One region of the Methylophilus sp. VKM B-3414 genome, then DNA from elsewhere that is predicted to be linked to it. Evidence: riboswitches for the same ligand, from Rfam matches in the RefSeq annotation. Region 1 holds a riboswitch; the other holds the start of a gene.
The links. A riboswitch is a leader RNA that binds a small molecule or an ion and turns the genes downstream of it on or off. The one in region 1 is predicted to bind cobalamin.
Positions count from the first base shown of each region.

Region 2: it holds a riboswitch for cobalamin, as region 1 does, so the genes downstream of both, nrdA (class 1a ribonucleoside-diphosphate reductase subunit alpha) here and Q9292_RS04395 (TonB-dependent receptor domain-containing protein) in region 1, are expected to answer to the same signal.

Region 1 covers NZ_JAVTLI010000003.1:456,733-461,028, forward strand. The annotation lists gene cobO (cob(I)yrinic acid a,c-diamide adenosyltransferase) at 1-79, opposite strand, end outside; gene Q9292_RS04390 (hypothetical protein) at 92-661, opposite strand; gene Q9292_RS04395 (TonB-dependent receptor domain-containing protein) at 749-2,791, opposite strand; cobalamin riboswitch at 2,791-3,003, opposite strand; gene Q9292_RS04400 (hypothetical protein) at 3,094-3,330, shown strand; gene Q9292_RS04405 (cell division protein ZapA) at 3,333-3,635, shown strand; gene Q9292_RS04410 (DUF2237 family protein) at 3,919-4,278, opposite strand.
Region 2 covers NZ_JAVTLI010000001.1:241,045-245,340, reverse strand. The annotation lists gene nrdA (class 1a ribonucleoside-diphosphate reductase subunit alpha) at 1-1,762, opposite strand, end outside; cobalamin riboswitch at 1,940-2,161, opposite strand; gene Q9292_RS01145 (TonB-dependent siderophore receptor) at 2,420-4,296, opposite strand, start outside.

The sequences.
Region 1 (4,296 bases):
GCTCGATTTTTTCGTCAATGACCGCTTTTTTGCGGATCATGCGCGCCTTGTGGCGACTGTCGCGATCATTGGTTTCCATGGTGCGGAATACTTAAGCGTTTTCGCGCACGGAGCGCTTGGCCAGGCCAAATGCCACATGTGCAATCACTGCAACCACAACCCAAAATGCAATCGCTTCAATTTGTTTCGGGAAGTATTTGACCAGACGCGCGCCAAACTCAACCAGGGTCGGTTCGGCGTAGCGGCCACCAAAGAAGTAAAACCCACCGCTGGAAAACAGCTCAGCAAGCACAGATCCCACCAATACCGCCCCTGTCAGCTTGAACAGGCTGCTTAATTGCCAGGTGGTGTTCGACGCAGTCCAACGGCCAGCCAGCCACATGCTGCCATAAGCCGGCAACAAAAAGCCATAAGCAGGGGTCACGCAGAAATTACTCACACCGCCCCAGGTGATGGCTGCCATATCCAGCGCAGCACACAATCCCAGCAAGGCCACAAACACCAGCGTTGAGCGCAGGTAATAACCCGCGATAAAAAACGCTGCATAAGAAGCGCTCGGTAAAAAATCAATCGAAGCAAAATGATGACCACGCGTGATAATGACCATCAAGGCAATGAGAAAGCCAATTGCCAGAGACTGAGTTGAAAGGTTACGTGGCATGCCAACGACTCCAAAATTAAGGTTAATTATAAGACGTGGATTTTAGCCCAATTCGCACGGGCTTGGGCAAAATCCCCCGTTCCCGGTTTACTTCATATCGTAATTCAGGCTGATAAAGACGTTGGTACCCATGGTGTTGTAATCAGGCGCGTTGGGGGAAAACGAGCTCTTGGTGGTTGCCAATACATAATCTTTATTCAAAAGGTTGTTTGCCCGCGCGAGAAGTTTCCAGTGGGAAGCTAACTGATAGCCAAGCGAAGCGTTTAATAAAGTGTAGCCCCCTAATCTGAAATTATTTTCCGCGTCGTTGTAACGAGCTGATGATGCTGAGAGTTCGGTGCTAGCATTCCAATTGCCTGATTTATATAGCAACTGCAAATTGCCATAGCGCTGACTTCTTCTTGGCAGCAGTTTATTTGTATCATCGCTTCTTGGGGACTGAATAGTGAGGTTTCCAGCGAGTTGCCATTCATCGTCCAGCATGGCACCTCCCTCGATGGTTAGTCCTTGAATAACAACTTTACCGGCATTGACGGGGCAGAATCCTGTAAAGGAACATCCTGAGGTTGCAGGCCCAACGTTCTGAATCAGGTCGCGAATGTGATTCTCAAATACAGTCATTTTGGCCTGTATGGCGGTGTTTTGGTACCGCAGGCTCGTTTCAAAGTTATCAGACTTTTCTGGTTTGAGCGTTGGATCACCAAAGCTAGGGAAATACAATTGGTTAAATGTAGGTGCTCTAAACGCAGAACCATATTGAGCAGTGACTTTCCATTCTGGCGAAAATGTATAACCATAACCAAAACCGCCCGTAACGTAGTTGCCATATTGACTGTTATGGTCTTCACGCACTGACATCTGGGTGCTGTGTGCAGCACGGTTTCCCACAAAGCTCACAAGAAAGCCGTCATCATTTCTTGTTCTGCTAATGCTTGGAATGCCATTTGACAAAGTATCTACATCTTGTTCGAGTCTATCGTAGGCAAATGTTAAGGTCCCAACAGCTAGGGAGTAATCGTGTTGCCATGTGATCTGAGTCTGCTTTGAGTCGAATTTACTATTACTGGTAGCGCTATTCAGGCTAAACGAGCGCTCGCGACCGATTCCATATTTTAAGGTACTGTTCCAATGTTCAGTAAGTTGATTTTTGAGCGTTGCGCCATAGGCCTGCTGATTGGTTGTAGAGTAGTTGTTATATGCATTGTCAAAATCATTCCGTCCATCAGATTCCATGAAGTTGACGCCCAGGCTGTGTCCCTCTCTGAACTCTAAGTCGGCATAGGCACTTCCACTCAAGTTACGATAGCCGTCCCGATCGCGATCAATGGCTTGAGGTGGGTGTTTCTTGGCAGATATGCCGCGTGTGTCATAGCTGTTTATTTGCCCCCCAAATTGCAAGGCACGATAGCGGCTGCCAAACCCTGCGCTACCTGTGTAGGTATCATAGCTACCTGCGCCTACGCTACCAAAAAATCTTGTTTGATCGGTTTTCCCCCGCCGAGTAAATATCTGAATAACTCCGCCAATGGCATCTGCGCCATACAGGCTGGAAGCTGGGCCACGAAGAATTTCTATTCTATCTATCAACGCAAGCGGCAGGTTTTCAATCGCAGTCGTACCCAATGTTGCCGAATTAATGCGCAAGCCATCCACTAAAATCACAACCTGTTCCGCATTGGTGCCACGTAAAAATACATTGCTTGCGGTTCCCATGCCTCCATTGGTGGAAATTTGTAAACCCGGTTGCAGTCTGAGCAAGTCAGGAAGTGAACTGCCTTTTAAACGATCAATTTCATCGTGAGTAATGACAGTAACATCTCCAGTAGCTGTTTTAGTCGAAACGGGAACCCTGGCTGCCGTTACAGTAACTTCATCCAAAGACAGTGAAGCAATTTCACTACTACTATTTGAAAAGACTTCTTGCGCTTGAGTAAGCGTAGGAGAAAGGGCGATGAGTCCCAAAATGATTTTTTTATTCATGATTGTTTCCGATAATGCATGCGACCCCGCATGCAAAAAGTAAAAAGGAAACGCAAGGTAGACAGGCTCAACATCAAAGACATTGATGGAGACATTTAATAGCTTGAGAATGTCATTCGTTTTGAAACCGTCACCCCGCGGTATTTCCATGCTTATTTAAGTTATAAGGCCGGTCTCCGGGCTGGCAAGTTTTGGTCTATCGCCTTCCCAAGTTTTTACTCAGTGGCGTATGGATAGACCCGCACTTGCTTACCGTTGCGGGGGCAGCACAGGCATTGCGAACGAGGTTCGCGCACCTGTTTCCCAGTTTCACCCTTGTCTGCAAGAACGCAGACGCAGGCACCTGACAACTGTTCGGCATTCTAGTCTAAAGCACTGACTTTGACCAGTTGCATGGTGTCTTGCGAGGGGCTTCAAATTCTTAATTTACTTTGAAAAAATGCGCTTAGCTATTGACCACACTCGTTTTTTTAAAAGATAATGGGCTGATGGATGCCGATTTGAAAAGTCTTGAAGAGCGTGTGACGAAGCTGATTGCTTTGTGCAGCCAGCTGCGTGACGAAAACGTGGAGTTACGTCAGGAGGTCACGCGTTTGCATCAGGAGTCACAATCTCTAAAGCTGAACATGACGCAAGCCAGTGTACAGCTGGAGCGGTTGTTGTCGGCATTGCCTGAGGAAGGTCGTTAGTCATGGCCAAGCAGCCGATTGATATCGAGATCATGGGTCGCGCGTTTAGCGTGACCTGTACCGACGAAGAGCGCGACAGTTTATTGCAGGCGGTGGGTTACCTTGATGGTAAAATGCGCGAAATTCGTGATGTGGGCAAGATGGTGAGTGTGGAGCGGATTGCGATCATGGCCGCGCTGAACATTACCCATGAGTTGTTGAATACGCGTAGCGGCGGGGTTGATGTGGGCGATGTGAAAAAGCGCATTTCTACCATGCAGCAGCAGATCGATGATGTTTTGTCCGGCCAGCACAAATTATTGTAATCCGCTTCATTTCACAAAATTTTAACCGTCATTAGTATTAAATGACGTATCATAAATGTGGTGTGCTAAGGCGTTGCCTGAGTCCAAAATTCCTTGAACTAGTCTTTGTTATAGGTTTCGGCTCATCAGGTGCGGTGCGATCGCACTAAGTTGGGCGGTCTTTTAAGACGCCCTTGGCGTGCGAACCTAATGTACCTTAGGCTGTTACCACCTGAACTTTTTTGGTTCAGGATTAGCGGCTCAGGTAACCCCTTAGCACATCCCCTCTCGCACCTTTGTCTTGTTATCTCAAGGCGTGGTATTTCAGGTCCGCCAGGCTAATGATTTCCAGGCAGTTTTCGTGGCAAGACTCCAGAATCACTGGCGGCGCGTAACCGGCTTCACTGGCTTCCAGCCATCTTCTCGCACACAGGCACCACCGATCACCAGCCTTGAGCCCGGGAAATGCATAGTCTGGTCTGGGGGTGGACAAGTCATTGCCTTGCGCTTGCGAAAACGCCAGAAACTCATCTGTCATTTCTGCGCAGACGGTATGTTTACCTAAATCTTCCGGGTGGTGACTGCAACAACCATCACGCATAAAGCCTGTGACTGGTTGCATACTGCAAGGGATCAGAAGGGTGCCTAAAACGTTTTTTGTCATGATTTTCAACTGTGCTCT
Region 2 (4,296 bases), on a different contig from region 1:
CTTTTTTGTAGGTATCAATCGGTAAAATGCCTTTGGCATAGGTGGTCTCGTTAAACGCACCACACGCGCCAAACTCGCGAGACAGTTGTACGGACGCTTTTAGCAGATAGTACTGAATGGCCTCAAAGGTACGGTGGGTCAAGCCCAGTGCAGCCTCGTCGGTATAGCTGGTGCCGTTTTTGGCCAGGTAATAGGCATAGTTGATCACACCCACGCCCAGTGAACGGCGCTTATTGGTGGCGTTGAGCGCGGCTTTGACTGGGTAATCCTGGTATTCGAGCAAGGCATCTAATGCACGAACCACGAGCTCGGCCAGGCCTTCGAGCTCGTCCAGCGATTCCAGCGCGCCCAGGTTAAATGCTGACAGGGTACACAGCGCAATTTCGCCTTCGGTGTCGTTGATGTCATTGAGTGGCTTGGTCGGCAGTGCGATTTCCATACACAGGTTGGACTGGCGCACCGGCGCAACAGCCGGATCAAACGGGCTATGCGTGTTGCAATGGTCTACGTTCTGGATGTAGATACGGCCGGTACCGGCGCGCTCTTGCATCATGAGCGAGAACAAGTCTACGGCAGGCAAGCTGCGCTTGCGGATGCTGTCATCGGCTTCGTATTGGGTGTACAGGCGCTCAAAGGTATCCTGGTCGGCAAAAAACGCGTCATACAGGCCGGGCACATCATGCGGCGAGAACAAGGTGATCTGTTCACCTTTGATCAGGCGCTGATACATGAGGCGGTTGATCTGCACGCCATAGTCGAGGTGGCGCACGCGGTTTTCTTCGACGCCACGGTTGTTTTTAAGCACCAGCAATGACTCAACTTCGAGGTGCCACAAGGGGTAGAACAACGTCGCCGCCCCACCGCGTACCCCACCCTGTGAGCAGGATTTGACCGCAGACTGGAACAGCTTATAGAACGGCAGGCAGCCGGTGTGCTGTGCTTCACCGCCACGAATTTCACTGCCCAGCGCACGGATACGGCCGGCGTTGACGCCGATACCGGCGCGCTGCGACACGTATTTCACAATCGCGCTGGAAGTGGCGTTGATGCTGTCCAGGCTGTCGTCACACTCAATCAGCACGCAAGAGCTGAACTGGCGTGTCGGCGTCCGCACGCCAGACATAATTGGTGTCGGCAGTGAGATCTTGAAGGTAGACACCGCATCATAAAAACGCTTGATGTAATCGAGACGCGCCTGGCCTTTGTAGTTAGCAAACAGGCTCATCGCCACCAGAATGTAAAGAAACTGCGGACTCTCGTAGATCTTTTTGGTGACGCGGTTTTGTACCAGGTATTTGCCCTCAAGCTGCTTGACCGCAGCATAAGAGAAATTCATGTCGCGCCAGTGGTCCAGATAGCCATTTAGCGTATCAAACTCTTCGCGGCTGTAATCCTTGAGCAGGTGCGGATCGTATTTGCCCAGCGCGGTCAGGTTGGTCACATGGTCAAACAAATGCGGTGGCTCAAACTGGCCATAAGCAATTTTGCGCAGGTGAAAAATATTCAGGCGCGCGGCCAGGTACTGGTAATCCGGCGTTTCTTCCGAAATCAGGTCGGCAGCAGATTTGATGATGGTTTCATGGATATCGTCGGTGCGGATACCATCATAAAACTGGATATGGGAGCGCAATTCAACTTGTGACACCGACACATTATTGAGGCCTTGTGCGGCCCAATCAATGACGCGATGAATCTTGTCGAGGTTAATCGGTTCCTTGCGGCCATCACGTTTCGTGGCTTGCATGGATTCGTATTGTGTCATGGTGGCTCCCAGTGCTGGCGGCGGAAGGGACACGGCACTGGCTGCGGGGCGCATTTTTTCTGGCAATAGCCTGCCCGTTGTCGAGCAATCAAAGAAAAAACCTGCACCCGTTTAAAGACCAGACTTGCAATCAGTACAGGACTCACTGCATCTGCCGAGGACACCCCGCCTCAAACGTTAACAAGAAAAAATCACGGCAGGTCTCCTGGCTCTCAGGTCATGATTGTTTGCCTTGGCCTTCCCGAATCGCTTCAGTGGCGAGCAAAGCAGCAAACAACTCGCTGATTACAGTTGCGGGGGCAGCTCTGGCTTGACAATGGCCATCGCCATCGCGCACCAGATTCCCTTTTAAAGACAGGCACCGATCAGTGCCCGTATACCGTATGGACGTGACTATAAATCAATATATACGCATTTTCAACACACAAAAACACAATATATTGTTATGAGACACTAAGTGATTGTTTTGCCTGAATATATTTTTTTGCAAGGCCCAGAGCAAGCATTTTGTGCTGTGACCTGATGTTTGCCCAGCCTCAAAAAATGCTTTTTTGCCTCACCGCCAGGCGACCGGAGGCGACAAGCCAGCGTCAGACCCGCCTACTGACGCTGGCGAGATGGCAGCCGCCATCGCAGCCACCCGCAAAGTTATCTCGCTTAAAAATCGAGTTGTGCACTGGCTTTAAAGATACGCGGCTCGCCTTGCGTCAGGAAATTCCAGTCGCCATGTGCTTGCCAGTATTTTTCGTTGGTCAGGTTCTGCACCCCGGCACGCAAGGTGAGTTGATGCGCGTTCAGCTTGGTGTGATAGCGCGCACCGAGGTCGAACAAGGTATATCTGTCCAGTGCATGGGTATTGGAGGCCTCAAGATAACGCCGACCGACGTAACGCGCGCCTGCCGACAGTGTCAGGCCAGGCAAATCCATCACCTGGTAGTCCGCATACAGCGCTGCACTCCAGCTGGGAGCATTGGCGGCATCCTTGCCATTCACGCTGGCATCATCACTTTTGTTTTCGCTTTGCATCCACACCAGGCTGCTACGCAACGCCCATTGGCTGCCTAACTCGACACGGCCAGCCAGGTCTAGCCCGCTCAACACCAACCCTTTGCTTTGTTGCACATAGACATTGTCTGCATTGGTATACGCCAAACCACGCTGCATGCGGAACAGCGCGGCCTCGGCCGACCAGAAACTACCCTGTTGCTTGAGGCCAATTTCATACTGCTTGCTTTCAAGCGGGCCAAACGACTGGTTTTCGTTATTGGTGCCTATGGGTGCCGTATTGCCTTCTTCGAGCGCTTCAACATAGCTGGCGTAAGCCGTGATGGACGCTTGTGGCTTCCAGAGCAAGGCGTAAGTCGGCGTCATTTTGCTTTTTTTGTAGGTGGGGCCATTGGGCTGATTTTTTTCATAGTTGCTATGTCTCAGACCAATAATCGTGCTCCATTCCGGCGTCCACTGCAGGGTATCACTCATAAACACACCGACATTACGGGTTTTGAAAATGGTACTGAGATTCCGGTTGATACTTGCGTCAGGATCAGTCTCATCACTGCGGCCAGTGTAAAGATTACCCGTCCCCAATAAGGCAAAACTGTCCGGTGCGCCACTGCGATGCACCGTCTGCAAGTCTGCGCCAGTGACCAGAGCATGCTTGATCTGGCCGGTTTCAAACTGGCCATGCAGCATCAGATTAGCTGACTGATTGTGATGTTGGCTATACCACTGCACTTGCGCATCGCTAAAGTTTCCCGCATCGTCATTGATGGTCATATAACTATCGTAATTGGTACGCCTGAGCTTGGAAACCCGCGCCGCAGTGCTTAAATACCACTGGTCATTAAACTGCCAGCGCAACGCCGTGCCTGCCGTCATCATCTCGGTTTCATGATAGGTGAAGTCCTGCGTCAAGCGGCGTGCGCCGTCAATCGGTTTAGGGCTGGCGGCATTTTGATCCACCACCAGGGCAAACATGGATCCATTGACCTTGCGCTTCTGGTAGAGACTATCCAGCTCAACCGTGAGTTGATCAGAGGGTTTGAAATCCAGCGCCACAGAGGCAGAGTCGCGCTTGATCGGGGCATCAAGATAGGTATCCCCTGCCTCATGGATGTAGTTAATACGCATGCCCGCACGCCCCTCTGCAAAGCGGCGACCAACATCCAGATTCAGGTTGTACTGGCTATCCGTCATTAAGCCCGCCGTCACGCGGGTGACTGGCGTATCCCCGGCGCGTTTGAGTCTGTAATTGAGGATGCCGCCCGGTTGCGCAAAGCCGTACATAAAACCGGACAAGCCTTTCAGCAGCTCAACCTGCTCAAAATGCTCAATCGGTAAATCGGTGTTCCATGGTGAAATATTCAGGCCATCGATCTTGTAGCCATTCAATAAATCCAGTGCCAAGCCTCTCACCGTAATCATGGTACTCTCCCGGGCCACGCCATTACTGGACGCGGTGACGGCTGCATCCAGCTTGAAGGCCTCGGCAACATTGCTAGCTTGGCGATCTAAAATGTCCTCAGCCTTGACCA